DNA from 3 places in the Mycolicibacterium sp. P4_G11 genome. Region 3 is predicted to be linked to each of the others. Evidence: predicted binding sites of a transcription regulator. Region 3 holds the regulator's gene; each other region holds the start of a gene.

Region 1 (10,362 bases), on a different contig from region 3:
CGGTAACCCGGCAAGCGGCCACCAAACATCTGCTGCTGCTGGAGGCGGTGGGACTGGTGACCAGCAGCCGGCACGGGCGCGAGCGCATTTGGCGCATCCAGCCGGACCCGCTCGCCGAAGCCAGCGAGTACCTGACCGCGCTGTCGAAGCGATGGGACCGCGCACTCGACCGCCTGCGCAGCTACGTGGAAGAGCCCATCGAATAGTGTTGGCCGCGTGACTATTTTCGCCCAGGCAACCGGTATCGGCTCGTGGCCGGGAACGGTCGCCCGGGAAGCGGCTGCCGTTGTGGTCGGTGAGCTGCCCGCCCTGCCACATTTGGTGGAGCTCCCCGCCCGCGGCGTCGGTGCCGACATCATCGGACGGGCAGCTGCGCTGCTGGTCGACATCGGCATGGACACCGTTCCGCGCGGGTACCGCATCGCCCCCGGCCGCAGCTCCGTCGTGCGCCGCGCAACGGGTCTGCTCGACGAGGATGTCGACGCGCTGGAAGAGGCGTGGGAGAAGGCCGGGCTGCGCGGGACCGGGCGGGCCATCAAGGTGCAGGTCCCCGGTCCGTTGACGCTGGCCGCCGAACTCGAATTGTCCGGGGGACACCGGGCCATCTCCGATCAGGGCGCGCTGCGCGACCTGACCGGTTCACTCGCCGAGGGCGTCGCGCACCATCGCGCCGAGGTCGCGCGGCGCTGCGACGCCGAGGTGGTGGTGCAGTTCGACGAACCGTCACTGCCCGCCGCCCTGGCCGGGCGGCTGGCGGGCGTGACCCGGATGTCGCCGGTGGCGCCGGTCGACGCGCTGTTGGCTGCGAGCCTGCTCGATCAGTGCATCGCGACCGTCGGGGGACCGGCAAGCATTCACGTGTGTGCCACCGACGTGCCATGGAAAACCTTGGCGCGCACTGCCTTCAGCGCGATCTCGGTGGATGCGGCCAAGCTGACCGCGGCTGATCTCGACGGCATCGGCGAGTGGGTCGAGGCAGGCCGGACCATCATGCTGGGCGTGCTGCCGGGCGTCGCCCCGGAACATCCGGTCCCGGTCGAGCAGGTTGCCGCCGCAGCCGCGAGTATCACCGACCGACTCGGCTTTCCTCGCACGGTCCTACGCGAACGCGTCGGATTGACACCCGCCTGCGGTCTGGCCGGGGCGACGCAGACGTGGGCGCGCAGCGCACTGACGCTGTTGCGCAAGGCCGCCGACGGGATCGCGCAGGACCCGGATTCGGCCTGAGCGCCGACCTGCCCGGCTAACCGCGGAAATCGTCAACCCGGGCACGGTGACGTGCCATGATGAGGGTCCGGAGTGTGCAGGGGGTTGCCACTCAGCCGGAGTGATCGGGGGCGGACGTGCGCCGTGAGGATGCTCTGCTGAGGGTCGCCAACCTTTCGCTCGCTGCCTTTGTGGTGCTGACCGGCCCCTCGCTGGCTATCGCCGCCGCCGACCCCGGCGGATCGCATGGCAACGGTGGGAACAGCAATTCAGGCAAGGCAGGTTCCGGCCAGAGCAGCGCGTCGCGCGGTAACTCCGGCACCGGCGGTGGGTCCGCCGGGAACGGCAGCTCCGGTCCCAGATCGTCGGCCTCGGGTCGGACCAACACAGGAAATTCGTCGAAGTCGAATGGCAATGGCAACGACAACGGCAGCTGGAACAACTTCGCGCCGGGTGCCCAGTCCAACAGCGGCTCTGACGGCCCGGACGCGGTGGTGCCCACGCCGGTCAACCCGCCGGTGCCCGTCGTGGTAGCCGAACAGCACACCGGCACAGCGCCGGCGGGCCGTTCCTGGTGGTCAGCGCCGGACGTGGCGCCGCCCGTCGAGGTACCCGCGCCGGCGGCGCCGAGCGAGGAAGGCGCCGCGGATCTGCTGTCCGTCGACCACACCGGTATCCCGGTGTGGGCCGCCGCCGAGCCGGTCGGGGTGCGCGGCGACCTGTTCGGCCTGGCCGGGTTGGTGCTGATGCCGCTCGTCGGGTTGGTGGTCGGCTATCGCCAGGCCAAGGCCGCGCGCGAGGTCGGCCTGACGATTCAGCCCTAGACCTCGCGGATGGCGCGCAGTTCGCGGCGCAGAATCTTGCCGGCCGCGGACTTCGGGATCGCATCGATGAACGCGACCTGACGGACCTTCTTGTACGGCGCGACCTGGCCGGCGACGAAATCCATGATCTCGTCGCCCGACAACGTGGCCTGCGGCTGCAGCACCACGAATGCCTTGGGCACTTCCTCGCCCGAATCCGGATCGCGGACCCCGACCACCGCCGCGTCGGCGATACCGGTGTGCGTGAGCAGCACCGCCTCGAGCTCGGCCGGCGGCACTTGGTAGCCCTTGTACTTGATGAGCTCCTTGAGCCGGTCGACGATGTAGATGCAGCCGCTGGCGTCGACCCGGGCCAGATCACCGGTGTGCAGGAATCCGTCCGCGTCGATGGTCTCGCGGGTGGCGGCATCGTTGTTGAGGTAACCGGCCATGACATTGGGGCCGCGGAAGCACAGTTCGCCGACCTCGCTCAGGCCGTGTTCGGGCTGGCCGATCTCGGCGCCCGTATCGGGGTCGACGATCTTGCTGACGGCGCCCGGCACCGTCCAGCCGCACGAGCTCAACGGCGCGACGGCACCGACGAGTTCGCGGCCACCGTCGAACGGCATGCAGTGGCTCACCGGGCTCAGTTCGCTCATGCCGTAGCCCTGCACGATGGGGCACCCGAGCCGGTCGGCGACCGCCATCCCGAGGTCGTCATCGAGCGGCGCGGCGCCCGACATCAGCCCCTTCAACGAATCGAGCCGGTAGGAGTCGACCATCGGGTGCTTCGCCAGCGCCACCGCGACCGGCGGCGCGATGAACGCGAATGTGCACTTGTGGTCCTGGATGGTCCCGAGGAACTGGGCGAGGTCGAAGCTGGGCATGATGACCAGCCGGGCCCGTGCGTGCAGGACCGAGTTGAGCAGCACCGTCATGCCGTAGATGTGGAAGAACGGCAGCACCGCCAGCACCCGGTCATCCTGGCCCATGGCCTGGATCGGGCGAATCTGCGCCACGTTGGCCGCCAGATTCGTGTGGGTGAGCATGACGCCCTTGGGGTTTCCCGTGGTGCCCGAGCTGTAGGGCAGCGCCGCCAGATGAGTGGCGGGGTCGAAGCTGACCTGAGGCGCGGGCAGTGCGGCGTCGAGCAGTTCGGCGGCATTCGGATGACCGTCGACCGAGCTGCCGGGACCGTCGAGGACGACGATGCGGTCGGCGGCCAGCCCAACGGCCGCCGCAGCCTGCAGCGCCTGCGGCGCCAGCGCGGTGACGGTGATCAGCAAGGCGGCACGGGAGTCCGTCAGCTGCTTGGCGATGTCCTTGGCGGTGAACAACGCATTGATCGTGGTGGCCGTGGCACCGGACCGCAGAATGCCGTGGAAGGCGACCGCGAACGCGGCGCTGTTGGGCGCCAGCAGGCCGACCACGTCGCCGACGCCCAGGCCTCGGGCGGCCAGCGCACCGGCGAACGCCTCGATCCGGGTGGTCAGCTCGCGATAGGTGAACTCAGCGCCGGTCGCGACCTCGGTGATGGCGATGCGATCGGCATCCGACTCGGCCAGACCGCCGAAGATGTACTCGTAGACGGCCGTCGTCGGGATCTGGACCTCGGGGAAAGGGCTGGCGATAGTCATGGCGTCATAGATCGAACCATGCCGGGGTGACGTGCGTCATGCCGGTTGGTCGCCGTCGGCAGGCCGGTTGCGGGACCGCGTTACACGTCGTCGGCCATGCGCAACGCACCCGTCGGACACGCCGCCACGGCCCGTCGCAGCACCAGCGGCCGCCGGCCGCGATCGCTGCCTTTTCATCGATCCCGGCGGCATTGTCATCCGCCTCGAATTCTCTTGCGCCCCTTTGGTTTCAGTGGTCACAAACGGCGATTTCTTGTCGGTTGTTCGAACTAGTATTCGAATATGGCAACGGCAGTCCGCTCGCAGATCGATTCAGCGCTCGACGCGCTGGATTTGGCGGTGGACACCTTGAACGGCTTGTCGTTCGAAGAGTTGACGTGCCCGGAGCTGCTGGCGGTGCTGTCGCGGTTGGAGCGCGCCGCGCGGCGGATGCCGGTGGCCGAGCAGGCGATGGTGGCCCGGCTGGCCCGCGAAGCGACTCCCGCGCAACTGGGCGGGCTGGTGCTGACGCAAGCTCTGGCCGACCGCCTGCAAATATCGGCAGAGGATGCCAAGCGTCGGATCGGCAACGCCGCCGCGTTGGCGCCACGCGTCGGCCTGACCGGCGAGCCGTTGCCGCCGCTGCTACCCGAAACCGCTGCCGCCCAAGCTCGGGGTGACGTCGGGCCCGAGCAGATCAAGATCGTCCGCAAGGTCCTCAAGAAGCTGCCCCGGCACACGCTCCCTGACGTCGCTGCGGACGCCGAAGCGCAGATGGCGGCCAACGCCGCTCAGTTTCGTCCTGAGCAGCTGCGCACCGTGGGCCGGCGCCTGCTGGACACCCTGCACCCTGACGGGGAACTCGATGAGCGCGAACGCAACCGCCAGCGCGGCGTCGTCTTCGGTCCCCAACAGCCCGACGGGCTCAGCCGCATCTCCGGGTGGGTCACGCCGCAGTGCCGCGCCACCATGGAACCGGCCATGCACAAGCTCGGCGCACCCGGTATGTGCAACCCCGATGACGCGCAGCCCTGTACTTCGGGTACGCCCACCGACGCCCAGATTCAAACTGACGCCCGCAGCACCGCGCAACGAAACCACGACGCGATGGAACAGGTGTTCCGCGGTGCGCTGTCTTCTGGTGAACTCGGTCAGCATCACGGGCTGCCGGTCACGGTGATCGTGTCGACCACGCTGCAGGACCTCGAAACCGCCGCCGGCCATGGTGTGACGGCTGGGGGCACCTTGGTGCCCATGCGGGACATCGTCCGGATGGCCGCCGACGCGTACCACTACCTGTGCATCTTCGACCGCGCCACTGAGAAGCCGCTGAACCTGTTCCGCACCAAGCGCTGCGCCTCTGATGCGCAACGGATCGCGCTGCACGCGATACACGGCGGCTGCACATTCCCCGGCTGCACCGCCCCGGCCTACCTCACCGAAGTTCATCACCTGGACGAGTACGCCGCCGGCGGCAACACCAATGTCGAGGACCTGACCTTGGCCTGCCGGCCGCACCACAAACTCGTCAAACCCGGCGGCTGGCAGACGATCCGCGGCGCCGACGGGCAGACGGTCTGGATACCCCCGCCGGAACTCGATGTCGGGCAGGCCCGCACCAACGACTACCACCATCCCGAACGCTTTCTCAGGCAACGGGATTGATGGCCGACGGGCCCATCGCGGACCTGGTGAAAACCACTGGGCCCGCGGCACCCGCATGCTCGCGGTAGGGACTGACTAAGCCTCGCCGCGGTCCAGCAGCTCGCTGGAGCCGAGGACGCGTTCCACCCGGACCTCGATCACCACGCGTCGGGGATTCACCCGTGGGGTGCGGTAGCGCTGGGCGTAGCGCAGTTCGGCGTCGCGGACGTCGTCGGTGTCATGGCTGACCGTCGACTTGCCTTCGAGGGACAGCCACCGGGCGCCGTCGACCTGGCTCAGCACCGCGACGCCACGCTGGGCCGCGTTGAGCGCCTTCTGGGAACCGCCGGTGGTGATGACGCGCGCGATGTGGGTCTTCGGGTCGAAGGTGAAACCGACAGCCACGACGTGCGGGGAATTGTCCGACCGCAGGGTGGTCAGCATCGCCAGATGACGCTCGGTGAGGAATGCCAGCGCGTCACTGGTGAGCCGTGTCGTTGCCTTGGCCATCACGGTCAAAAGTAGCGCAGGTGATAATCGCAGCCGTGAACGACACGGCGGATGCTGGCGGCGAGGTGGTCGTCATCTTCGGCGGCCGGAGCGAGATCGGCCTGGAACTGGCCATCCGGCTGGCGCCGGGCAATACGGTGGTGCTTGCGGCCCGCCGGGCCGACCAGCTGACCGACGAGGTGCAGGCGGTCAGGGCGGCGGGCGCTGCCAACGTGCAGACCTGCGAGTTCGACGCCGACGACCTGGCCTCGCACGCGACGCTGGTGGACGCGATCGAGGCCGGGCACGGGCCGATCGGCACCGCGGTCCTCGCGTTCGGCGTCCTTGGTGACCAGGCCCGGGCCGAGGAGGACGCCACACACGCGGTCGCCGTAGTGCACACCGACTACGTGGCCCAGGTGAACCTGCTGACGCTGCTGACGCAGCGCATGCGTGCCGCCGGCCGGGGACGCCTCGTGGTGTTCTCATCGATCGCCGGCGCCCGGGTCCGCCGGGCGAACTACGTCTACGGGTCGGCCAAGGCGGGCCTGGACGGCTTCGCCTGCGGATTGGCCGACGCGCTGCACGGCACCGCCATCCAGCTGCTGATCGTGCGGCCGGGCTTCGTGATCGGCCGGATGACCGACGGCATGGACCCGGCGCCGATGTCGAGCACGCCCGCGCAGGTCGCTGACGCTGCCGCGACGGCGCTGCAGAGGGGCAAGTCAGCGGTGTGGGTGCCCTGGGGTATTCGGCCGCTGATCTTCGCGACGCGGTTTGTGCCGAAGGCGATCTGGCGGAAGATGCCACGGTGATGAGCGCTTGCGCGAAGAACAGAGGACTCCAGTGACAACCGGGAAAATCACCGTCGTCGGTATCGGGGCCGACGGCATGGCCGGTCTCGGTCAGACGGCGCGCAATGAACTGCTCGGCGCCAGAGTGATTTTCGGTGGACCGCGGCAGCTGGACCTGCTGGACCCGGAGGTGACCGCCGAGCGCCGGGCCTGGCCGTCGCCGCTGCTGCCGGCCCTGCCCACGTTGTTCGACGGACTGCCCGACGTGCACGTGGTGGCTTCCGGTGATCCGATGCTGCACGGCATCGGCGCCACCCTGATCCGGTTGTTCGGTCGGGATCGGGTGACGGTACTGCCGCACGTGTCGTCGGTGACCCTGGCCTGCGCGCGACTGGGATGGAGCGTGCAGAACACCGAGGTGATCAGCCTCGTCAACGCCGCGCCCCACACCGCGATGCGGCTCGGCGGCCACGCAGTCGTGCTGTCCAAGGGTGCCGACACCCCGCGGACATTGGCCCGGCTGCTCACCGAAGCTCGGCGCGGCCAATCGGAATTCACCGTCCTGGAACAACTCGGCGGGCCGGCCGAACGTGTCACCACGATGACTGCCGCGGATTGGGATGCGGCGGCCCCTGACGTCGACGCGTTGAATGTCATTGCGGTGCGGTACGTCCCCGATCTGCGGATCGGAGCGGCGTTGCCGGACACCGCTTTCGCGCACGACGGGCAGATCACCAAGCAGCACGTGCGCGCGGTGACCCTGGCCACGCTGCAGCCGCGGCCGGACCAAATCCTGTGGGACGTCGGCTCGGGTTCGGGCAGTGTGGCGATCGAATGGTGCCGGGCCTCGGGTGGTCGCGCGGTTGCCTTCGAAAGCGACGACGTGCGCCGCGCGCGGATCATCGACAACGTCACCACCTTCGGCGTGCGGGTCGATGTCCGTGGCGCGGCGCCGGAGAGTTTCGCCGACGTACCCGCGCCGCACACCATCTTCATCGGTGGCGGCCTGACCCGGCCCGGCCTGTTCGACGCCTGCTTCGACGCGCTCGAATCCGGTGGAAGGCTGGTCGCCAACGCGGTGACGGCGGAGTCAGAAGCCTATGTGGTGCAACTCTATTCGAAGCTGGGCGGCGACCTGCGCCGCTTCCAGCACTATCACGGCGAACCGATCGGTGGCTTCACCGGTTGGCGCCCGGCATTGCCGGTAACCCAGTGGACGGTGGTCAAAGAATGACGGTGTACTTCATCGGCGCGGGCCCCGGTGCCGCCGATCTCATCACCGTCCGCGGGCAGCGGCTGCTGCAATCGTGCCAGGTCTGCCTGTACGCCGGTTCGATCATGCCCGACGACCTGCTGGCGGAGTGCCCGCCGAACGCTCGGGTGGTCGACACCGGTCCGCTCAACCTGGAGCAGATCATCGGCGAGCTGGCCGCCGCGCACGAAGCCGGGCTCGATGTGGCGCGTCTGCACTCCGGCGACCCATCCATCTACAGTGCGGTCGCTGAACAGTGCCGACGGCTCGACGAACTCGGTATCGACTACGAAATCGTCCCCGGCGTACCGGCTTTCGCTGCCGCCGCCGCGGCCCTCGGGCGGGAGTTGACGGTACCGGGCGTGGCTCAGACCATCACCTTGTCCCGGGTGGCGACGCTGTCGACGGCGATGCCCGACGGCGAGGACCTGGTGACCCTGTCCAAGCCCGGCGCCACCTTGGTGCTGCATCTGGCCGCAGCGCAGATCGACAACATCGTCCCGCAACTGCTCGAGGGCGGATACCGTCCGGAAACCCCGTGTGCGGTGGTGGCTTTCGTCAGCTGGCCGACCGAACAGGTCGTCAGGTGCACACTGGCGGAGCTGGCCGAACGCACGAAGGCGGCCGGCATCACCAAGACCGCGGTCATCTTCGTCGGAGATGTGCTGGGCGCCCAGGGTTTTGCCGACAGCTACCTGTACTCGAGTGACCGTCGCAGGGGAAGTTCGCACTGATGAAGCTCCTGTTGCTGGGTGGGACTTCCGAAGCGCGGGCGCTGGCCAAACGACTGCACCCCGACATCGACCTGATCAGCTCCCTGGCCGGCCGCGTCCCCGACCCGGCGCTGCCGGTGGGTCCGGTGCGGATCGGTGGTTTTGGTGGCGTCGACGGCCTGCGAAAGTATCTGCAGGACAACGAGATCACTGCGGTCGTCGACGCCACCCACCCGTTCGCCGCCACCATCACCGCCACTGCCGCACAGGTCTGTGCCGGCTTGGGGCTGCCGCACCTGGTCTTGGCCCGGCCGGCGTGGCCGCACGGTGACGCCATCGTCGTCGCCGACGACCGGCAGGCCGCGCAGACCGTCAAAGACCTTGGCTACCAACGGGTCTTCCTCACTACGGGACGGTCCGGCACGACGGCGTTCCGCGAGTCAGACGCCTGGTTCCTGATCCGTGCCGTCACGCCGCCCGACGCCGAGTCGCTGCCACCCGATCACGAAATCCTGCTCTCCCGTGGCCCTTATGGCTACGACAACGAGCTGGCCTTGCTGGTTGACCACCGCATCGATGCCCTGGTGACCAAGAACAGCGGAGGTGGCATGACGCGCGCCAAGTTGGATGCTGCTGCGGCGCTGAACATTCCGGTGCTCATGGTGGATCGGCCGGGGCTGCCCGACGGCGTGACGACGGCCGCCACCGTCGACGAGGCCGAAGCCTGGGTCAGGGAGCGCCGATGAGCCGCTGCAGTTCGTCCCACGCCGCCCGCCGTTGTTCCTCCGCATCGTCGCGGAGCTGACGGACCTGTTCGCCGTGCGCGGTGCTGCGGTCCCGCAGGGCCTCCAGGTCGACGATGAGTCGGCGCCGTAGTTCACCTTCGGGTCCGTCGCTGCCGAGTACGTTGAGCTGCTCCGAGATTCGGCTCTGTGCCTCGTAGTCACCCGAGCGCGCCGCCTGGACTTGCTCGGCTTCGGATTCCAGCCGCTCGGCAGCCGCCCACCGGTCCAAGACACCGCCGAGCGCAGTGATGGTGGTCGCGTCGAGTGACCGGTCGGCGAGCCACTCTTCGAGTTGACCCGGTGCGAGATGTTCGTAGGCGATCTCGCTGGACAGGGGCCAGCTTTCCAGCACCGTCGCTTCAACCGCCTGGTGGCCCGCCGCGGTGACCGTGATGCGGTGGTTGGTCCCGTCGTCGGCGATCGCGGTGACGTTGTTCCGCGGTTCGACGCCACGCCCCTGAACGCGGGCGATTTCGAAGATCACCTCGACAGGTTCGGCATGGTCGTTCTCGACCCGCAGGGTGTGCAGCCGCTCGCGGCGCTGCTCGTGCACCAGGGCGGCGCGGGCGAGCCGGACCCGGGCTGTGACGTCGCTGACGGCCGAGGTATGCCGGCAGCGCACCGCAAGGTCTTTCGCGAACGGCAGCCGCACCTTCGCGTCGCGGGCGGTGAAGGGCACCATCGCTTCACCGGCATAGACGTCCTGCTCGTAGATGACGGCGGGACCTTCCTCGAGCACGATGCCCGCGGTATTGGTGAAGGCGAGCACGATCTCGGGGGAGCCGTCGTGGCCGTGCCACACCAACTCGCGCCGGACACCGTCGACGGCCTGGACTGCCAACGGAATCATCGAAGCGCCGCCGCGCTTGAGCGACACCGGGGTGCTCAGCCGGTATTCGAAATACTCACCGCGGTCAGCGGTTTCGACATCGTCGACGGCATCGGCATAGGCATCGAAATATCCCGCTCCGGCGGGCGCCGGCATACCCGCCAGCATCGGCATGGCCTCCGCAGACCGAGTCTTCGCCGCCGCGGGTACAGGCACCGGAGCTGCGCCGCG
Region 2 (10,362 bases), 400 kb from region 3:
GTGTGGTGCCATCCGGCGCCGATGACCGCGCCGGCGAACGCACCGGTGAGCAACCGGGCCCCGAACTGCGCCGGCACTGTCCGCGCCGGAGTCTTGGGCAGCTGATCGGTGATCAACTCGACCACCAGCAGGATGGTCAGCACCGTCACGGTGATCGGGTGGCCGACCCATTCGGCCCAGGTACCTGCCAACGGCAACCAGCCGAGCTTGGCAGCCCAGGCCACCACCGCGGGCGGAGTGAGGGCCCGCAGGCCCGCAACCACACCGATGAGTAAGGCGAACAACAGAACCAGCGCTTGCGTCACGTGACCCTCCAGTCGGAAGTGCAGGTTGTCGAACCTACGGGGACGCTAACACCGGCACGGGTCAGAAGCGACAGAACCGAATATCGGAAGCGAGGATTGCCTTGGCACCAATGGCCGTCAGCTCGTCCATGATCGCGTTGACCTCCCGGCGCGGCACCAGGGCGCGCACGGCCACCCAGTCGGCATCCGCCAACGGCGCGATGGTCGGCGATTCGAGACCCGGCGTGATTGCCGTCGCCTGCTCCAAAACGGTGCGGGGGCAGTCGTAGTCGAGCATCAGGTACTGCTGCCCGAAGACCACACCCTGGATACGAGCCGCGAGCTGGTCGCGAGCCTGATCGGGCGCCGCGTCGGCACGCTCGATCAGCACGCCCTCCGAATCGCACAGCGATTCGCCGAAGGCCACCAGATTGTGCAGCGCCAAGGTCCGACCGGAGCCGACGACGTCAGCGATCGCGTCGGCCACGCCGAGCTGGATCGAGATCTCCACCGCGCCGTCGAGGCGGATCACAGTGGCCTCAATCCCCTTGTCGGCCAGGTCTTTCCGCACCAGGTTCGGGTAAGCACTGGCGACGCGCTTACCGGCGAGGTCGGCGACCGACCAGTCCCGGCCCGCGGGCGCGGCGTACCGGAACGTCGACGAGCCGAAGCCCAGCGCCAGCCGCTCACGGACAGGCGCCATCGACTCAGCGGCCAGGTCGCGGCCGGTGATGCCGAAGTCCAGCTGCCCGGACCCCACATAGATCGCAATGTCCTTGGGCCGCAGGAAGAAGAACTCGACCTTGTTCACCGGGTCGACGACCGTCAGGTCCTTGGGATCGGTGCGGCGGCGGTATCCGGCCTCGGACAGGATGTGGGCGGCCGACTCGCTGAGCGCGCCCTTGTTCGGGACGGCGACGCGGAGCATGCCGTTGGTCTCGTTCGTCGCGGTGTTCACAGCTTGCCGTACACGTCGTCGAGGGTCAGGCCGCGCTTGATCATCAGCACCTGCGTCCAGTACAGGAGCTGGCTGATCTCGCCGGCCAGCTCGTCGTCGCTCTCGTATTCGGCGGCGATCCACACTTCGCCGGCCTCTTCGATGATCTTCTTGCCCAGGTGATGCACCCCGGCGTCCAACGCTGCGACGGTGCCGCTGCCGGCCGGCCGGGTCTGCGCTCGCTCACTGAGCTCGGCGAATAGCGCATCGAAGGTCTTCACGGGCTGCAATTGTTTCACGCTGCGGACGTGGGCTGTGCACGTGGCTGCCCGGGGCGCCGCGGCGGCAGCACACCCAGTCTCGAAAAAACTTTGGTCACTTTGTTTTCGCTGGTCACAGTAGGTAACTAGCGTCACATTTCCCGCGGTTTCTTGTCAGTGATTCGAACTAGTGTTCGAGTATGGACATTGCCAGCGCCGCCGCCGTGGAGGAGGTCTACGCGGACCTCGACACGGCCCAGGCTGGTGCCGCCGCGGTGGACTACATGGCCTTGTCGGTGCCGGAGTTGTTGGCGGTGCAGTCCCACCGTGAGCAGATGCGGTGTGCCGCCGAAGCCGTTGATCATGCCGTGGTGGCCGCGTTGCAGGCCCAAACCACCGCCACGGAGATCGGGGCGAAAAACTGGCCTGACGTGCTGCGTGTCCGGAATCGGCTCGGTGCCGAGGAGGCTCGCCGCCGGGTCCGGCACGCCGAACTCCTGGGCCCCCGCCGGTCCCTGACCGGGGAGGTGCTGGCGCCGCTGCGCCCGCATGTCGCGGCTGCGGTCGCTGCGGGAGCGATCAATGCTGATCATGTCGATGTCATCGAATCGTTCTTCGCCAAACTGCCCACCTGGGCGGCACTGGCCGCCCTCGATGAATCTGAACTGGCGCTGGTGGCCGCCGCCCGCAACCTCACTCCCGAAGGGTTGCGGTCGGTGGTCAAACGCAAGCTCTACGAACTCGATCAGGACGGCCCCGAACCCGATGACCGCGACCCGGAACCCGACCGCGAGCGGGGCATCGTGATGGGTAAACAGTGTCCCGATGGCAGCAGCGAGATCCGGGGTCGGCTCACCCCGCAGGCGCGGGCCCTCTACGAAGCGTTGATGGTCAAGTACGCCGCTCCCGGCATGTGCAACCCCGCCGACGAACACCCCTGCACCTCGGGAACCCCGACCCAAGAGCAGATCGACAACGACCACCGCACCCTGGCCCAGCGCCAGCACGATGCCTGGGTCACGATGGGCCGACTGCTGCTCTCCGCTGATCTGGGTGAGCACAACGGCTTCCCAGTCACCATTGTGGCAACCTGCACCCTCGAACAACTCGAGCAGCGCGCCGGGGTCGCACAGACGCACACCGGATCGGACCTGCCGGTCACGGATCTGGTGACTCTGGCCGCCCAGGCCGGGGCGTCCTGCTACCTCACGGTCTTCGACAACCATGCCGATGTTCCGCTGTATCTGGGTCGGGCACGGCGCACCGCCACCACCGGCCAACGCCTGGCCCTGTTCGCCCGCGACAAAGGCTGCACCCGCCCCGACTGCACCCGACCCGCCGCCGACTGCCAAGCCCACCACGCCGTCACCGACTGGCGTCACGGCGGACGCACCGACATCACCGACCTCACGCTGGCCTGCGGCCCCGACAACCGCCTGGCCACCGACGGCGGCTGGACCACAGAAATGCGAAACGGCCGCGCACACTGGACCCCACCACCACTGCTCGACGTCGGCCAACCAAGAACCAACACCATCTACCAACCCCAGCTCTATCCCACCGAGAGCGGAGACGACGAAGGCGGTGAAAGTAACAGTCCCGCAAACTGATACGGCGCGATGAGCTGGTCGCGCCAGGGTGGCGGCTGCCCGTGCAGGTGAGGCCGTTCCCGTCGACTGAGCCGATCCGCCGTGGCGATCCAGTGGCCCGGCAGCGGCCCCGTCAATGGCTAGGAGCCGCCCTTGTTGCCGTTGCCGGACTGGCCCGAATCACCGGACTGGCCCGCAGCACCAGGCCGACCCGCATCACCGGATCGGCCACCGCCTGACTTGCCGCTGGAGCCCGACTTCTTGTTGCGCGACAATGACTTTCCAGTGTCAGATGTTGCGGTGTCGGACTTGCCGGCGTCACTCTTCCCAGCACCCGCTTTCGCGCCGCCACTATTGCCGCGGACGCCGGGGGTGTTCAGCTGATCGGGCGCCGGACGTCCCTGCGGTTTGCCGTTGTCGGCCTCGGCGGCGGCGAAATCGGTGGTAGCAGCGGTCGGCACCACGAGTGCCGGCTTCAGGCGCCTCTGCATGAAGCCACGGGGCGCAACTGAGGGCGCCTTCACGACATCGGCGTCCACGTCGGCGCCGGTGGCCCGCGGCTGTCCTTTGCCGGCTGCGGTGGGATCTGGCGGGGCCGCCGTGGGGTCTGGCACTGCCGCAGTAGGGGCAACGGTTTTCGCCGAGACGGGCGCCGGCACCGCTGCGAACGGCAGCAAGTTGAGTATCGGGGCAGCGATGGAGTTGAAAATTGTGAGCGGCACGCCCACGACCAATCCATACAAGATGATGCCCAAGAACACGAAGGGCCCGAAGACCGCTGCCAATTCGGGCGTACTGACCAACGGCTGGGCCAACGTCAGGAACGCCGTCGACAGCGCGGACACAATCGCCTGCTCGATAACTGCGACGGCCCCAGCAGGCTGCGGCGTGGGTAGCGATGTTGACGTGGCTGCCAAAGACGTTGGAGCCGTGCCGGATCCGACCTTCGGCGTCATCGCGGCTGCGGCGCCGAGATTCGAGCCGCCACCTACCACCACGTGCGCTGCGGCCGCCATCAAGTCGGCGTGGGTGGCCACGAATTGGTCCAGCGGGGCCCATTGCGCCGACATCGACGTATTCACAGCCGCTACCCGGGCAGCACTGATGGCGACCGCGGGATCACGCCCCGGAGGGGCCGCACCCACAAAGCCGACCACCACGATCACGGCCGTGGCGACCGCGATAAGAACGTTCAGACGAGCCACACAACGAGAGCCGCCGTTGACCATTGCGCACCCCTTCCGTGAAGGAGCGTCAGAACCACGGCAGCACCAACGCTCACCGCCGATAATTATCTACAACGTCAATACCGACGGCATCAGCCATCTGACGGATATTCGCTGGATTTGGGACCCGGCTCAGTCAGTCATTTCAGTCGTACAAGACAGCCGGCGGCGTCACTTTGCCAGCAACTCGGCGTGCATATCTTCCAGCGCAACGCCTTTGGTTTCACGAACCCACTTGGCGACGAAGACCAGCGACAGCAAAGCGCACAGCGCGTAGAAGCCGTATGCGACGCCCAGCGTGCTGCGCAGTTCGGGGAAGCTGACAGTGATCGCCCAGTTGGCGACCCACTGGCCGGCCGCGGCCAGACCCAGCGCCGCGGCACGGATGCGGTTGGGGAACATCTCCCCCAGCAGCACCCACACCACCGGCCCCCAGGACATACCGAATGCCACCACGAACAGGTTGGCGGCGATCAAGGCGACGGGCCCTTCGACGCCACCCAACTGCGGAACACCGTTCACCTGCGGGGCGGTGCCGAAGATGACCGCCATGGTGGCCAGCGTCACCGTCATCCCGGCCGAGCCGACGAGCAGCAGTGGTTTGCGACCGACCTTGTCGATCAGCATGATCGCGACGACCGTCGTCAAGATGTTCACCACCGACGTGATGACGGTGATGACGAACGACGAGCTCTCGTCGAAACCTACGGCCTCCCACAGCACGTTCGAGTAGTAGAAGATCACGTTGATGCCCACGAACTGCTGGAACACCGACAGCGCCAGACCGACCCAGACGATGCCGTAAAGACTCAAGGGTCCGCCGCCGGGCTTGCACATGTCACGCCAGGTGGGCTTCGACTCGGACTCGAGCGTCCGCTGGATGCGATCGATGGTGATCTCCAGATTCTTCTCCCCCAGCAACATGGTGAGCACCTTGCGGGCTTCCGGAATCCGATGCGTGGCAACGAGATAACGCGGCGATTCGGGAATCGTGAAGGCCAGTAGGCCGTACACCACTGCGGGGATGGCCATCAGGATGAACATCCAGCGCCAGGCCTCCAGACCCAGCCACAGCACGCTGCTCGCGCCACCGGCCAAGTGCGCCAGCAGCGCGTCGACCGCCAGCGACAGGAAGATGCCGCTGACGATGGCCAGTTGCTGCAGGGACCCGAGCCGACCACGGATGCTCGTCGGCGATGTTTCGGCGATGTAGGCCGGCGCGATCACCGACGCGATGCCCACGCCAAGGCCACCGACAATGCGGAACGCGACCAGTACCTCGATGCTCGTCGCCACGCCGGCCCCGATCGCGCTGACAAAGAACAGCAGCGCGGCCAGCTTCATCACGGTGAGTCGACCGACGCGGTCCGCCAGCCGCCCGGCCGTCATGGCGCCCACCGCCGCACCGAGCAGCGCCGAGGCGACCGCAATGCCCAAGGCCTGGTCGCCGATGTCGAAGTACTGCTGAATCGACTTCACCGCACCGTTGATGACGGCACTGTCGTAGCCGAAGAGCAAACCGCCGAGCGCCGCTACCGACGCGATGCGCACGGCACTGCGGCCGGAGTCGAACTCCTCGTCATCGAAGATCGCCGATGTGTCGTCACCGATCGGGCCATGGGACATCGGACGTCCTTTCGCAGCGCTGCGTGGTGTGCGTCAACGATCGCACAGCAGACCCCACTACCGGACCAGAACTAGCGGCTACGAACACATTTCGGTGTAGATGTCACGAAGGTCCGCGACGCCGAGCCCGGCCAGCGTTTCGATGTGCCGGCGGCGTGGCCCGTCGGGCACTGCGACGTCATTGGGCACCACCAGCACGACGCAGCCCGCGGCATCCGCCGACTGCGCACCGGTCACCGAATCCTCGATCGCCAGGCAGTCCTGCGGCGCGACCCCGAGCAGTTCGGCGGCGCGCTGGTACGGAGCCGGATGCGGCTTACCGTCGGGCACCTCGTCACCGCAGACGGTGACCGTAAAGTAGTGACTACCAATGGTTTTCAGCGCCTGCTCGGTCAGCGTGCGCCGGGTGTTGGTCACGAGCGCCAGCGGAATCTCGCTGGCGGCCAACGTTTCCAACAACTCCTGCGCACCGGGCCGCCACGGCAGCCCCTGCTCGAACAGCTCACCGGTGTAGTCATGCAGCCAGTCCGCGGACTCGGCCATGGATTCCGGGGTCGGGTCCAGACCAAGATCGTCGTACACGATGCGCATGACGTTCTCCGCCGAGCCACCGACCGTCGTCTCCCGCACCGCGTCGGTCAGCACCCCGCCCTTTTGGGCGTAGAAGGCGTGCATCGCGACGTCCCACAGCTTTTCGGAGTCGACGAGCGTGCCATCCATGTCGAAGAGCACAGCTTTGAGCGTGGGGCGGGCGAAGCTGGGGCGGGAGATGGGTATCAGTCCTCCGGGTTATATCCGAGGTTGGGTGCCAGCCAGCGCTCGGCTTCTTTCAGCGTCCAACCTTTACGTCGTGCGTAGTCGGCGACCTGGTCCTGCGCCAGCCGGCCGACCACGAAGTACTGCGACTGCGGGTGCGAGAAGTACCAGCCGCTGACGGCCGCGCCGGGCCACATCGCCATCGACTCGGTCAGCTCGATGCCAGCTCGTTCCTGGACGTCCATCAGCTCCCAGAGCGTCGCCTTCTCGGTGTGCTCGGGGCAGGCCGGATAGCCGGGCGCCGGGCGGATGCCGACGTACTTCTCCCCGATAAGCGCCTCGTTGTCCAGCTGCTCGTCGGGCTGGTATCCCCAGAACTCCTCGCGGACCCGCTGGTGCATCCGTTCGGCGAATGCCTCGGCCAATCGGTCGGCGATGGACTCCAGCAGGATGGCGCTGTAGTCGTCGATGGCGGCCTTGAACTCCATGATCTTGTCCTGGCTGCCGAGCCCGGCGGTGACCGCGAAGGCGCCGACGTAGTCGGCCAGACCTGTGTCCTTGGGCGCGATGAAGTCACCCAACGACTTGTTCGGGATGCCGGCGCGGTGCTCGCCCTGCTGACGCAGGTTGTGCAGCGTGGTGAGCACCTCGGACCGCGATTCGTCGGTGTAGACCTGGATGTCGTCGCCGACCGCGTTCGCCGGGAAGAAACCGATCACGCCGTTGGCGCGCAGCCACTTCTCCTTGATCAGGGTGTCGAGCATCTCCTGGGCATCGTCGTACAACTTGCGCGCGGCCTCGCCCGACGCCGGGTTGTTGAGGATGTCGGGGAACTTGCCCTTCATCTCCCAGGCGTTGAAGAACGGCTGCCAGTCGATGTACTCGCGCAGTTCGGCCAGGTCGTAGTCGAGAAACTCCCGAACGCCGACGCCCTGGGCGGGCACCGGCGGCGTGTAGCCGTCCCATTCGATCGGCGTCCGGTTGGCGCGGGCCTTCTCCAGCGTCAGCATCGGCCGCTCGTGCTTCTGGGCGTGGCGTTCGCGCAGGGCCGCGTAGTCCTTTTCGGTGGCTTCCATCAGAGCGGGACGCTGCTTGTCGTCGAGCAGCGCGGCCGCCACCGGCACCGAGCGGGACGCGTCCTTGACCCAGACCACCGGGCCGCTGCGGCGCGGCGAAATCTTCACGGCCGTATGGGCACGCGAGGTCGTGGCGCCACCGATCAGCAGCGGGATCTCCAGGCCTTCGCGTTCCATCTCGACGGCGAAGTTGACCATCTCGTCGAGGGACGGGGTGATCAGGCCGGACAGCCCGATGATGTCGGCCTTGTGCTCCTTGGCGGCGTCCAGGATCTTCTGGGCAGGCACCATCACACCGAGGTCGACCACGGTGTAGTTGTTGCACTGCAGGACAACCCCGACGATGTTCTTGCCGATGTCGTGGACGTCGCCCTTCACGGTCGCCATCACGATGGTGCCGTTGGTCGTCTCGGCGTCACCCGGCTGCTTCTCCGCCTCGATGTACGGCAGCAGGTAGGCGACGGCCTTCTTCATCACGCGGGCCGACTTCACGACCTGCGGCAGGAACATCTTGCCCGCGCCGAAGAGGTCGCCGACGACGTTCATGCCGTCCATCAGCGGGCCCTCGATCACCTCGATCGGGCGGCCTCCCGCGGCGGAGATTTCGGCGCGCAGTTCCTCGGTGTCGGCGTCGACGTCCGCGTCGATGCCCTTGACCAGCGCGTGCGTGATCCGCTCGCGGACCGGAAGGCTGCGCCACTCGGCCGCCTTGGGGTCCTCGCTCTTCTCCGACTTGTTGAACCGTTCGGCGATCTCCAGCAGCCGCTCGGCGGCGTCCTCACGACGGTTCAGGACCACGTCCTCGATGCGGTCCCGCAGCTCGGGGTCGATCGAGTCATACGGCACCAGCGCACCGGCGTTGACGATGCCCATGTCCAGGCCGGCCTTGATGGCGTGGAACAGGAACACCGCGTGAATGGCCTCGCGGACGGGGTTGTTGCCGCGGAACGAGAACGACACGTTCGAGATGCCGCCGGAGATGTGCACGCCCGGCAGGTTCTCCTTGATCCAGGCGCAGGCCTCGATGAAGTCGATCCCGTACGTCGCGTGCTCCTCGATACCGGTCGCCAGCGCGAAGCAGTTCGGGTCGAAGATGATGTCCTCGGCCGGGAAGCCGACCTCTTCGGTCAGGATCCGGTAGGCACGTCCGCAGATCTCCTTGCGGCGCTCCAGATTGTCGGCCTGCCCCTGCTCGTCGAAGGCCATCACGACGACGGCGGCACCGTACTTGCGGCACAGCCGGGCCTCGCGGATGAACTTCTCCTCGCCCTCCTTCATGGAGATCGAGTTGACGATCGGCTTGCCCTGCACGTTCTTCAGGCCCGCCTCGATGACCTCCCACTTGGAGGAGTCGATCATCACGGGAACGCGGCTGATGTCCGGTTCGGCCGCGATCAGCTTGGTGAACCGGTCCATCGCGGCGATGCCGTCGATCATGCCCTCGTCCATGTTGATGTCGATGACTTGTGCACCGACCTCGACCTGCTGCAGGGCGACCGACAGGGCGGTGTCGTAATCCTCGGCCTTGATGAGGTTGCGGAACCGCGCGGAGCCGGTGATGTTGGTGCGCTCACCGATGTTCACGAACAGCGAGTCTTCGGTGATGTTGAGCGGCTCCAGGCCCGACAACCGGGTAGCCACGGGGATCTCGGGCAGCTCGCGAGGCGCCTTGCCCTCGACGACCCTGGCGATCTCGGCGATGTGCGGCGGCGCCGTGCCGCAGCAACCGCCCACCAGGTTGACCAGGCCGGCCTCGGCGAACTCCTCGATGTAGCCGGCCTGCCGCTCCGGCGACTCGTCGTACTCACCAAAGGCGTTGGGCAGACCCGCATTCGGGTAGCAGGAGACGAACGTGTCCGCGATCCGCGCCACCTCGGCGATGTACGGCCTCATCTCGGGCGCACCCAGGGCGCAGTTGAGGCCGACGGCGAGGGGCCTGGCGTGCCGGATCGCATTCCAGAACGCCTCGGTGACCTGACCGGACAACGTTCGTCCGGACGCGTCGGTGATGGTGCCCGAGATGATCAACGGCCAGCGGCGACCGCGCTGCTCGAAGAGCGTCTCGACGGCGAACACCGCGGCCTTGGCGTTCAGCGAGTCGAAGATCGTCTCGATGATGAGAATGTCGGAGCCGCCGTCGACCAGGCCGTTGGCGGCCTCCAGGTAGGCGGCGACCAGCTGGTCGTACGAGACGTTGCGCGCACCCGGATCGTTGACGTCGGGCGAGATCGACGCGGTGCGCGTCGTCGGGCCAAGCGCGCCGGCGACGTAGCGCGGCTTCTCCGGGGTGCTGAATTCGTCGGCGGCCTCGCGAGCCAGGGCGGCGCCCGCGTAGTTCAGCTCGTAGGCGAACGCCTCCATGCCGTAGTCGGCGAGCGAGACCGCGTTCGCGTTGAACGTGTTGGTCTCCAGGATGTCCGCGCCCGCTTCGAGGTACTCGCGGTGGATGCCTTCGATGATCTGCGGCTGCGTCAAGGTGAGCAGGTCGTTGTTGCCGATGAGGTCACTCGGCCAGTCCTTGAACCGCTCGCCGCGGTAGCCGGCCTCGTCGGGCCTGTCCCGCTGGATCGCCGTGCCCATGGCGCCGTCGATGACCATGATCCGCTGC
Region 3 (10,362 bases):
GGTGACGAGCACCAGCGACTTCTCCGGCGCAAACCCCAGGACGGCGGGCACCGCCGCGATCAGGGCGCCGGGCCGGTTCAGTTGGAAATCGAATGAGCTGAAAGTTGTCATGCCCAGAAGGTCGCAGGGCGGGCCGTCAGGAATCGCCGGTCGATGCGGCCGGGCGGACGGGTCTGTGGATGAACTCGGATCTGTGGATAACCGGCGCCGACCGAGGTGTTTCCGCAAAGTTCGCCGACGATCGGGCTGCGTGATCGCCCGCACCGTGCCAACCTGGCTGTCATGGGTTCCACGCAGGAGTTCGACCTCGTCGTCATCGGATCCGGCCCGGGTGGGCAGAAGGCCGCCATCGCCGCCGCCAAGCTGGGAAAATCCGTCGCAGTGATCGAGCGCGGGCGCATGCTCGGCGGGGTTTGCGTGAATACCGGGACCATCCCGTCCAAGACGCTGCGCGAGGCAGTCGTCTATCTGACCGGGATGAGCCAGCGCGAACTGTACGGGTCCAGCTACCGCGTGAAGGAGCGGATCACCCCCGCCGATCTGCTGCGCCGGACCACCCACGTCATCGGCCGGGAACAAGACGTGGTCCGCAACCAGCTGCTGCGCAACGGGGTCGAGCTGTTCGAAGGGCACGGCCGATTCCTCGATGCGCACACCCTGGTCATCGAGGACCCCAGCCGCGACGAGAACGTCACCATCACCGCGCGATACGTCGTCATCGCGACCGGTACCAAGCCCGTACGCCCGGCCGGGGTGAAGTTCGACGAAGAGCGTGTCCTGGACTCCGACGGAATCCTGGACCTCAAAAGCCTGCCGCAATCGATGGTGGTGGTCGGCGCCGGAGTCATCGGCATCGAGTACGCGTCCATGTTCGCCGCGCTCGGCACCAAGGTCACCGTGATCGAGAAGCGTCCGACGATGCTGGACTTCTGCGATTCCGAGATCATCGAGTCCCTCAAGTTCCACCTGCGCGACCTTGCCGTGACGTTCCGGTTCGGCGAAGAGGTGACCGCGGTGGACGTGGGTCCCGCGGGTACCTTGACCACGCTCGCCAGCGGGAAGCAGATCCCCGCCGAGACAGTGATGTATTCGGCCGGCCGGCAGGGGCAGACCGAGCACCTCGACGTCGAACAGGCCGGCCTCGAGATCGACAGCCGCGGAAGGATTTTCGTCGACGACAACTACCAGACCAAGGTCGACCACATCTACGCCGTCGGTGACGTCATCGGCTTCCCCGCGCTGGCCGCGACCTCGATGGACCAGGGCCGGCTGGCGGCCTACCACGCCTTCGGCGAACCGTGTAAGGGCATGACCGAGCTGCAGCCGATCGGCATCTACTCCATTCCCGAGGTGTCATACGTCGGCGCCACCGAGGTCGATCTCACCGACGGCTCGGTCCCCTACGAGGTCGGGGTGTCGCGCTACCGGGAACTGGCCCGCGGGCAGATCGCCGGCGACTCGTACGGGATGCTCAAACTGCTGGTGTCGACCGAGGATCTCACCCTGCTCGGCGTGCACATCTTCGGTTCCAACGCCACCGAACTGGTCCACATCGGCCAGGCCGTGATGGGCTGCGGCGGCACCGTGGAGTACCTGGTCGACGCGGTCTTCAACTACCCGACCTTCTCCGAGGCCTACAAGGTCGCCGCCCTCGACGTGATGAACAAACTGCGGGCACTGAATCAGTTCAAGACTTAGGTGCTGCAGCCGTCGTCGGGGGCGCCGGTGGCCCGGTCTGCGGGGCCACCCTCCTGGGCGCGCTGATACAGCACCTGGATCTGCACGTCGAACGGCGACGAGTACGACAGCTCGTTGCCGCTGCAGCCACCGCCCTGCAGGCCGCCGACCACTCCCCTGATCTCTGCCGCCGACACCCACGGCGAGCCGCTCGTGCCGTCGACCAACCCGGGGCAGCGCACCGCCGGGAACCCGCGGTCCGGACGCGACGTCGGCCCACTGCAACTGACCTGCGCGCCGCCGTCACCGAGCGGGTATCCCGTCACCGTGATCGGAACGTCCGGCCCCGGCGCCGCGCCGAGCACGAAGCCGCCACCAGCGGCATGTTCCAACGTGTCGGTCGTGGCCGCACCGCCGTGGCTGACCCGGGCGATCGCGAAGTCCGCGGCCGGGTCCTGGCGTCGGACCCAGCGCGGGTCGAGGTACACCGCGTCGATGTGCCAGAAGTCCCCGGGGACGCCGCTGCGGTAACCGGGCGCGAACGTCGCGTCGAACGACGCATCCAGGCAGTGTGCTGCGGTGATGATCAGATTCCCGGCCAGCGAATCGAGCACCGCGCCGCTACACGTGTGCACCGAATCGCTCCCCAGGAACACCGCACCGACGCGCGGGTCCGGGCGGGGCCCTGGGACAGCGGCCGAACCCGCGGCGACCGCACCGACGTCACCGGTACGAGGGTCGGCCTTGATCGTGGGTGGGCTGCACGCAGTGGCCAGCAGCGCGACGAATGCGCTCACGACCAGCCGGGTGCCCAACATCTGACCGATCTTGCCCGATACCAACTGTCAGAGCAGCACCTGGTGCACCATGGCGAACTGCGGGGCGGCACCGGGAACAACGCGAGAATGCGCGACACTTGTAAGGAGACACATCCAGCGCGGTGTGGCACGCAGTACGGCAAGGAGTGTGAAGGTGAGCGAGCACGACGGGAACGCGCCCGACGCGGGCGGCCAGCGGCCCGACGACCGCCAGGGCCAGCAGTACCAGCCCGAGCAGAGCGGCATGTATGAGCTGGAGTTTCCCGCACCCCAACTGTCCGCCGCCGACGGCCGCGGACCGGTGATGGTGCACGCCCTCGAAGGCTTCTCCGACGCGGGCCACGCCATCCGGCTGGCCGCCGAGCACCTGAAGAACACGCTCGACACCGAGCTGGTCGCCTCGTTCGCCATCGACGAACTGCTGGACTACCGGTCGCGCCGCCCGCTCATGACGTTCACCACCGACCACTTCACCAAGTACGACGACCCCGAGCTGAACCTGTACGCGCTGCACGACACCGCCGGGACGCCGTTCCTGCTGCTCGCCGGCATGGAGCCGGACCTGCGCTGGGAGCGTTTCATCACGGCGGTGCGGCTGCTGTCCGAACGGCTCGGTGTCCGCCAGGTCATCGGGCTGGGCGCCATCCCGATGGCGGTCCCGCACACCCGGCCCGTCACCATGACCGCTCACGCGGGCAACAAGGAGCTCATCGCCGAACACACGCCGTGGGTGGGCGAGGTGCAGGTTCCGGCCAGTGTGTCGAACCTGTTGGAGTACAGGATGATTCAGCACGGCCATGAGGCTTTGGGTTTCACCGTGCATGTGCCGCACTACCTGGCGCAGACCGCGTATCCGCCGGCCGCCGAAGCTCTGCTGGGTGAGGTGTCCCGGATCGCGTCGCTGCAGATTCCGCTGCATGCGCTGTCGGAGGCGGGCGCCGAGGTGTACACCAAGATCAGCGAGCAGGTGGAGGCCAGCTCAGAAGTCGCTCAAGTGGTCAGTGCACTGGAACAACAGTACGATTCGTTCGTCGCTGCTCAGGAGAATCGGTCGTTGCTGGCACGTGACGAGGAACTACCCAGCGGCGACGAGCTCGGCGCCCAGTTCGAACAGTTCCTCGCCGAACAGTCGGGTGACGGTTTCACCGATCCCCGCCCCGGCGACGACGGCACCGCCGGCGACTGACCCACGCGGTCGGCCCGCCGACACGATGGGAAGGAGCGACGATGCCCGACGGAAAGCCCACCCTGCATTCTGTGCGTGACGTGACACCCCGCCTGGAATTCCGCACCATCCACGGCTACCGACGGGCATTTCGGGTGGCAGGCTCCGGCCCGGCGATCCTGCTGATCCACGGGATCGGCGACAACTCCACCACGTGGGAAACCGTGCAGAAGCGCCTGGCCCAGCGGTTCACCGTCATCGCCCCGGATCTGCTGGGACACGGCCAGTCGGACAAACCGCGCGCCGACTACTCGGTGGCGGCGTACGCCAACGGCATGCGGGACCTGCTCAGCGTGCTGGACATCGAACGGGTGACGGTCATCGGGCATTCGCTGGGCGGCGGCGTGGCCATGCAATTCGCCTACCAATTCCCGCAACTGATCGATCGTCTGGTGCTGGTGGGTGCCGGCGGTGTCACCCGCGACGTGAACATCGCACTGCGGGTCGCGTCGATGCCGTTGGGTACCGAGGCCCTGGCGTTGTTGCGAATTCCGTTGGTACTGCCCGCGCTTCAGCTCGCCGGGCGTCTCGGCGGCGCGGTACTCGGGTCGACCGGACTGGGTCACGATCTACCGAACATGCTGCGGATTCTCAACGATCTGCCCGAACCCCGGGCCTCATCGGCCTTCGGTCGGACCCTGCGCGCGGTCGTCGACTGGCGCGGCCAGGTGGTCACGATGTTGGACCGATGTTATTTGACCGAAGCCATTCCGGTGCAATTGGTTTGGGGCACGCACGACGCTGTCATCCCGGCCGCCCACGGAGAACTGGCGCACGCCGCGATGCCGGGTTCCCGGCTGGAGTTCTTCGACAACTCGGGACATTTCCCATTTCATGACGACCCCGATCGATTCGTGGAGCTCGTCGAGAATTTCATCGACACGACCGCGCCGTCGGTCTACGACCGCGATGCCCTGCGCGGCCTGCTGCAGGCCGGCGTCACAACAAAGACGATGGATGCCTCGTTCGACATGAAAGCCGCGGTGTTCGACGCACTGGAGACCGACGAACGCAGCGCGACCTAGCTGCCGTCAGCCCGGCGACGTCACGCCGCGGTGTGCGCGCAGCGCCTCGATTTCGCGCTCGAAGTCCTCGGCGGACGAGAACGAGCGGTACACCGACGCGAACCGTAGATAGGCGACCTCATCGAGGTCACGCAGAGGACCGAGGATCGCCAATCCGACCTCGTGGCTCGGCACTTCGGGAGATCCGGTGGCCCGCACCGCATCTTCGACCTTCTGCGCCAGTTGGTTCAGGGCATCGTCGTCGACCTGCCGACCCTGGCAGGCGCGCCGCACACCCTTGATCACCTTGTCCCGGCTGAACGGCTCGGTGACGCCGCTTCGTTTGACCACCGCGACCACGGCGGTCTCGACCGTGGTGAACCGGCGACCGCATTCCGGGCATGACCGGCGACGCCGAATCGCCTGCCCTTCATCAGCTTCTCGTGAATCGACCACACGCGAGTTCGGATGCCGGCAGAACGGACAGTGCATCACCGCTCCTTCGCCGCACCGACAATCGACCGTTTCGAACGGTCTCGAGCCTACCCGTGCCGCTCGGGCGCGGCCGGGCGCCGTGCCGATCAGGGTGCGCACGGGCTGACCTCAGCCGACCGGGGCGATCAGCGTCTGCCCGGCGTCCAGGGCGACCGAGGGCAGCTTGTTCAGTTCCTTGATGCGGTCGACGACGGCACTGACGGGCGCGTCGGGAGCCACCCGCCGGGCGACCTGCTGAATCGACTCACCGGTCTGCACCCGGACCACGGCGAGCTGCGCGGGCACCGATGCCGTCGATGCGGTCGGCTGGACAGCCTCCCCGAACTGCGCCACCAGGCCCAGCCACACCGTGATCCCCGCCGCGACCAGGGCCAGGATCACCGTGGTCAGCGGGGTGATCGGGTTGCTCCGATGCGAGGCGCGGGAGGTCAGCACGCCGGTACCGCGGTGCCGGAACGCCGCACCCGAGGGACGGGAACCGGCCGGCCGCAGCCGGGCCTGGCGGTGCCGATTCACATCTGCGCGCCGAGGCACGGCACGGACGACGACGTCGGTCGGGTATTCGCGGGTGATGGTGGTCATGTCGGTTCCTCTCGGGAGTTCGTACATAGGTTCGATAGCTCGTATGTTCGACTATATCGCCCAAACGTTCGAACGGTAGAACATGTGATCGAACTGTTGCGAACGATACGACCACCCACCGACAAGTTGCGTTCCGCTACTTCGGCCCCGCTTTCGCCACGTCACGACCAGATCTCGGGCGCGACACGCCGACCGACCCGATCTCGAACACATGTTTGATGAATCGTGTGCACTGGGCTAGATTCGTCCCTATGAGCGACAGCACCGAAACCCCGGACGCCCAGCCAGGCGGACGGTCCAGCAGCCTCACCGAACGTCAACGGACCATCCTCGACGTCATCCGCACCTCGGTGACCACGCGCGGCTACCCGCCCAGCATCCGGGAGATCGGCGACGCGGTCGGCCTGACCTCCACTTCCTCGGTGGCTCACCAACTGCGCACGCTGGAGAAGAAGGGCTATCTCCGGCGCGACCCGAACCGCCCGCGCGCCGTGGATGTCCGGGGCACCGACGAGACGAACGGCGCCACCGTCACCACCGATGTCGCCGGTTCGGACGCGCTGCCCGAACCGACCTTCGTCCCGGTGCTCGGCCGGATCGCGGCCGGCGGTCCGATCCTCGCCGAAGAGGCCGTCGAAGACGTCTTCCCGCTGCCCCGTGAACTCGTGGGCGAAGGCTCGTTGTTCCTGCTGAAGGTGGTCGGCGAGTCCATGATCGATGCCGCGATCTGCGATGGCGACTGGGTCGTCGTGCGGCAGCAGAACGTGGCCGACAACGGCGACATCGTGGCGGCGATGATCGACGGCGAAGCCACCGTGAAGACCTTCAAGCGCACCAAGGGCCAGGTGTGGCTGATGCCGCACAACCCGGCGTTCGATCCGATCCCGGGCAACGACGCGGTCGTCCTCGGCAAGGTCGTGACCGTCATCCGCAAGATCTGACGCCTGCCAGACCTATAGGTGAGCCCCGCTGCAGTCGCTCGCAGCGGGGCTCAGCCGTCGGTGCCGTCAGCCTCGGACGAATCCGTTGGTGACCGCGAATTCCTCACTGGCGAACCAGATTTCGACGTCGGCTTCGTCGTATCCGGGAGAGCCCGGCACCCAGTACAGACCTGACTTGGTGTTGGCCTTGATGCCATAACCGTCGGGCGGCTCCGCACCGGTCGCGACGCGGAACGACATCTGCGCGGTCTCGGGCTCTTCCGCCCCCAGCGCATGGTGCCGGCCACTGGCCGGACCGGCCGCCGCGGCGTCCTCCGCAGCCCTGTCGTCGGTAAGCGTGTCGTCCGCGGACGGCTCGGCCAAAGGTTCGTCTGCCGGCTCAGGTTCGAGTACCTGTTCCTCGGGCTCGTCGGCTTGCTCTTCGGCAGCCGGCGCAGCCCACACGCGGTCGCCGGGGTTCCGAGGCCGAAGGCCCGCGAAGCCCGCCAGCCCGGCCGCCGTCAGGCCCGCCGCCGCGCCACCACGACGCAATGCGTCCGGAAGCTGCACCGAGACCGTGGGCTCGTCGGCGGGCTCGTCGTCGCCGTGCGCCTCAGGCTCCGCCACCTCGTGGACCTCGTCAGCCGGCACGTCTTCGGGGGTCTCGACCTCTTCGGCGACCTCTGCCTCTGCAGCGGTCTCGGGCTCGCCCTCGGACACCTCGTCCGCAGGCTGCTCAGCCGTGAAATCGGGGTACACCGTCGGCGCGGTGTCGATGACATCCGGGTTGCTCTGGAAGGCCGGGCCGCCGTGCGGATTGTCGAACTGCTGGTCCTCGGCCGCGAATTCGTCGGCGTACTCCCCCTCGTCGGCCGGGGCGTACTCGCTGTCGACACCGCCGTCCGCGTACTGCGGGTCGCCGTACTCCCCGTCGCCGAACTCGTGGTCGTCGTAGTCGTACGCGTCTTGCTCGTCGAAGGCTTCCTGACCGGCGCGACGCCGACGCCGCAGCAGCGTCGCGATGACGATGCCGACCACCACCAGCAACAGCGGGATGATCGCCAGCAGCCACCACCAGTGGAACTGGTACCACTTGCCGGGCTGCTCGGACTGCGCGCTCACGCCGCCCGGCACGTCGGCGCTGGGCACCTGTAGACCGCTCAACTGCGACGCCAGCTCCGCCGGTTCAGTGCTGAACGACCGGCTGGACTTGTTCCACGAGATCGAGCCGCCCGTGAACTTCTGGCTGACGACGTCGCCGCTGACGGTTTGGTCGGCGGTCGGCGCGCCGAGCTTGCCGGCCGCACCGCCCAGCTTGTCCCACGCGGCGTTCACAGCGCCGCGGACGACGAAGGCGCCGTGGTCGGGCGTCCAGAAGATCGTCGGGTTGTCCGCGGCGGCGAACGTCGCGATCCGGCTCTTCGGCGATACGCCGCCGTCGGTCTCGTTGCTCGCCGGGAATCCGAGGTCGCCCTGCGGCCCACCGGCCGCGCGGTACTTGGCCAGCACGTCGCCGGTGACCGCGTGGGCACCGGTGGCCGGCGAATAGAAGATGGTGCCGCCGGCGAAGTTCTGCGCCACCCCGTCACCGACCTTGTACTGGGCACCCTGCTCGTCGCCGAGGGGACCCTGCGGCCCGCCGGCCGCCCGGCGCGCCGCGGCGATGGCCGACGTCGCATCACCCGGCACGTCCACCCCGGTCAGCTGGCCTGCCAGGTCAGCGGGCGTGGTGGTGAACGCCTTGGTCTTGGCGTTCCAACTCACCTCACCGCCGGTGAAGGGCTGCGAGACGACGTCGCCCTGCCAGGACTCGTCGGCGGTGGGCACGCCGAGGGTTCCCGCCGATCCGCCGAGCTTGTCCCAGGCGACGTTGATCGCACCGCGAACCACCCAGGCGCCGTTGTCGGGCGTCCAGAAGATGACCGGCTTGTCGGCCGCACTGAACGTGCTGTTCCGGCTGTCGGTGGCCTTCCCCGCGCCCTCGTCGATGGTCGGGAAACCGAGATCGCTGTCCGCGGCGCCGCCGAGCGCCTGATACTTGTCGAGAATTGCGCCGTAAATCAGATGGGCGCCGGTGCCCTCGGTGAAATAGATCTTTCCGCCCGCGAAGTTCTGCGCATAGCCTGCGCCGACCTGGTAGACGTCACCGTCTTTGGCGCCCAGCTCACCTGTGTCACCGCCCGCGGCATCCCACGTGTGGGATATCGCCGTGTCTGCGGCGTCGCTTTCCGGTGTCGCGATCGCCGTCGGAGCCATGAGCAATGCCACCGCGACGGAAAGGGCACCGACACCAGCCCATCCGCCACGGGTTCGCAGCCCGGTCATCGAATTCCTCCCGCGGTTGGCAAAACTCCGGATACAAATTCCGTCAGACAAACTCTCGTGATCGAGAGATTCTGTCAACTTTGCTTCAGTTCATGCCCATCGTGCGGGATATCCGGCGTTATCTGCCTAGTGTGTCGCGGTTCGATATGCGAATAAATTCGCATCGACAATTCGTTAAACGCCCAATCCGCGGCCGATGATCTCCTTCATGATCTCGGTGGTGCCGCCGTAGATGGTCTGGATCCGCGAGTCCAGGAATGCCCGCGCAATGGGATATTCACGCATATAGCCGTAGCCGCCGTGCAGCTGCAGGCATCGGTCGACCAGGCGGACCTGCGCCTCCGTCGAATACCATTTGGCCATCGCCGCCTGGTCGATTGTGAGCTTTCGATCGAGATGCAGGCGAATGAACTCGTCGACCATGATTCGCACCGCAGTGGCCTCGGTCGCCAGTACGGCCAACACGAATCGACTGTTCTGGAAGCTGCCGATCGGCTTGCCGAACGCTTTACGCTCCTTGGCGTATTGCAATGTCGATTCCAGCACGGCCTCCATGGCGGCGGCCGCCATCACCGCGATGGAAATGCGCTCCTGAGGCAGGTTCTGCATCAGATAGACGAATCCCATGCCCTCCGCCCCGAGCAGGTTCTCGACCGGAACTCTGACGTCGGTGAACGACAATTCCGCGGTGTCCTGCGCGTCGAGGCCGATCTTGTCGAGATGACGGCCGCGTTCGAAACCCGCCATGCCGCGCTCGACCATCAGCAGGCTGAAGCCCTGCGCGCCCTTGTCGGGGTCGGTGCAGGCCACCACGATCACGAGGTCGGCGTGAATACCGTTGGTGATGAACGTCTTCGAGCCGTTGAGCACGTAGTGATCGCCGTCTTTGACGGCGCGGGTCTTGATGCCCTGCAGGTCACTGCCGGTGCCCGGCTCGGTCATGGCGATGGCACAGATCAGTTCGCCGGTGCAGAACCCGGGCAACCAGCGCTGCTTCTGCTCTTCGTTGGCCAACTCCAGCAGGTACGGCGCGATGACGTCGTTCTGCAGCGTGAAACCCAGACCGCTGTGCCGTCCCGCCGCGGTTTCTTCGCTGACGATGACGTTGTAGCGGAAGTCCGGGTTGCCACCGCCGCCGTACTCCTCCGGCACTGCCATGCCGAGAAAGCCCTGCTTACCGGCCTCGCGCCAGACCTCGCGGTCGACGATCTTGGCCTTCTCCCATTCCTCGCGGTAGGGCTCGGCGTGCCGGTCAAGGAACGCGCGGTACGACTCCCGGAACAGTTCGTGCTCGGGTTCGAACAACGTGCGGTCGT

What was found. The regulator LexA, encoded in region 3, represses DNA repair genes until DNA is damaged. The targets are predictions, from matches to a motif close to CGAACANNTGTTCG.
Region 1: a site for LexA is predicted at 3,912-3,925, ahead of AC1U2B_RS06990 (HNH endonuclease signature motif containing protein). Genes of this name have one in related genera too.
Region 2: a site for LexA is predicted at 1,665-1,678, ahead of AC1U2B_RS00930 (HNH endonuclease signature motif containing protein). Genes of this name have one in related genera too.

Annotation. Positions count from the first base shown of each region.
Region 1 covers NZ_JBFUJW010000003.1:209,347-219,708, reverse strand. Annotated here, with positions in the region: gene AC1U2B_RS07010 (ArsR/SmtB family transcription factor) at 1-206, shown strand, start outside; gene AC1U2B_RS07005 (methionine synthase) at 217-1,227, shown strand; gene AC1U2B_RS07000 (hypothetical protein) at 1,344-2,030, shown strand; gene AC1U2B_RS06995 (AMP-binding protein) at 2,027-3,646, opposite strand; gene AC1U2B_RS06990 (HNH endonuclease signature motif containing protein) at 3,929-5,290, shown strand; gene AC1U2B_RS06985 (F420-dependent biliverdin reductase) at 5,366-5,779, opposite strand; gene dprE2 (decaprenylphospho-beta-D-erythro-pentofuranosid-2-ulose 2-reductase) at 5,815-6,573, shown strand; gene cbiE (precorrin-6y C5,15-methyltransferase (decarboxylating) subunit CbiE) at 6,605-7,786, shown strand; gene cobM (precorrin-4 C(11)-methyltransferase) at 7,783-8,538, shown strand; gene AC1U2B_RS06965 (cobalt-precorrin-6A reductase) at 8,538-9,263, shown strand; gene AC1U2B_RS06960 (hypothetical protein) at 9,247-10,362, opposite strand, start outside.
Region 2 covers NZ_JBFUJW010000001.1:183,834-194,195, reverse strand. Annotated here, with positions in the region: gene AC1U2B_RS00945 (DUF4126 family protein) at 1-305, opposite strand, end outside; gene hisG (ATP phosphoribosyltransferase) at 367-1,212, opposite strand; gene AC1U2B_RS00935 (phosphoribosyl-ATP diphosphatase) at 1,239-1,520, opposite strand; gene AC1U2B_RS00930 (HNH endonuclease signature motif containing protein) at 1,682-3,091, shown strand; gene AC1U2B_RS00925 (hypothetical protein) at 3,211-4,275, opposite strand; gene AC1U2B_RS00920 (sugar porter family MFS transporter) at 4,468-5,922, opposite strand; gene AC1U2B_RS00915 (HAD family hydrolase) at 6,001-6,654, opposite strand; gene metH (methionine synthase) at 6,699-10,362, opposite strand, start outside.
Region 3 covers NZ_JBFUJW010000001.1:580,745-591,106, reverse strand. Annotated here, with positions in the region: gene AC1U2B_RS02865 (DUF4192 domain-containing protein) at 1-111, opposite strand, end outside; gene sthA (Si-specific NAD(P)(+) transhydrogenase) at 283-1,698, shown strand; gene AC1U2B_RS02855 (trypsin-like serine peptidase) at 1,695-2,495, opposite strand; gene AC1U2B_RS02850 (proteasome assembly chaperone family protein) at 2,740-3,681, shown strand; gene AC1U2B_RS02845 (alpha/beta fold hydrolase) at 3,723-4,745, shown strand; gene nrdR (transcriptional regulator NrdR) at 4,752-5,216, opposite strand; gene AC1U2B_RS02835 (LysM peptidoglycan-binding domain-containing protein) at 5,328-5,801, opposite strand; gene lexA (transcriptional repressor LexA) at 6,053-6,742, shown strand; gene AC1U2B_RS02825 (LGFP repeat-containing protein) at 6,809-9,046, opposite strand; gene AC1U2B_RS02820 (acyl-CoA dehydrogenase family protein) at 9,221-10,362, opposite strand, start outside.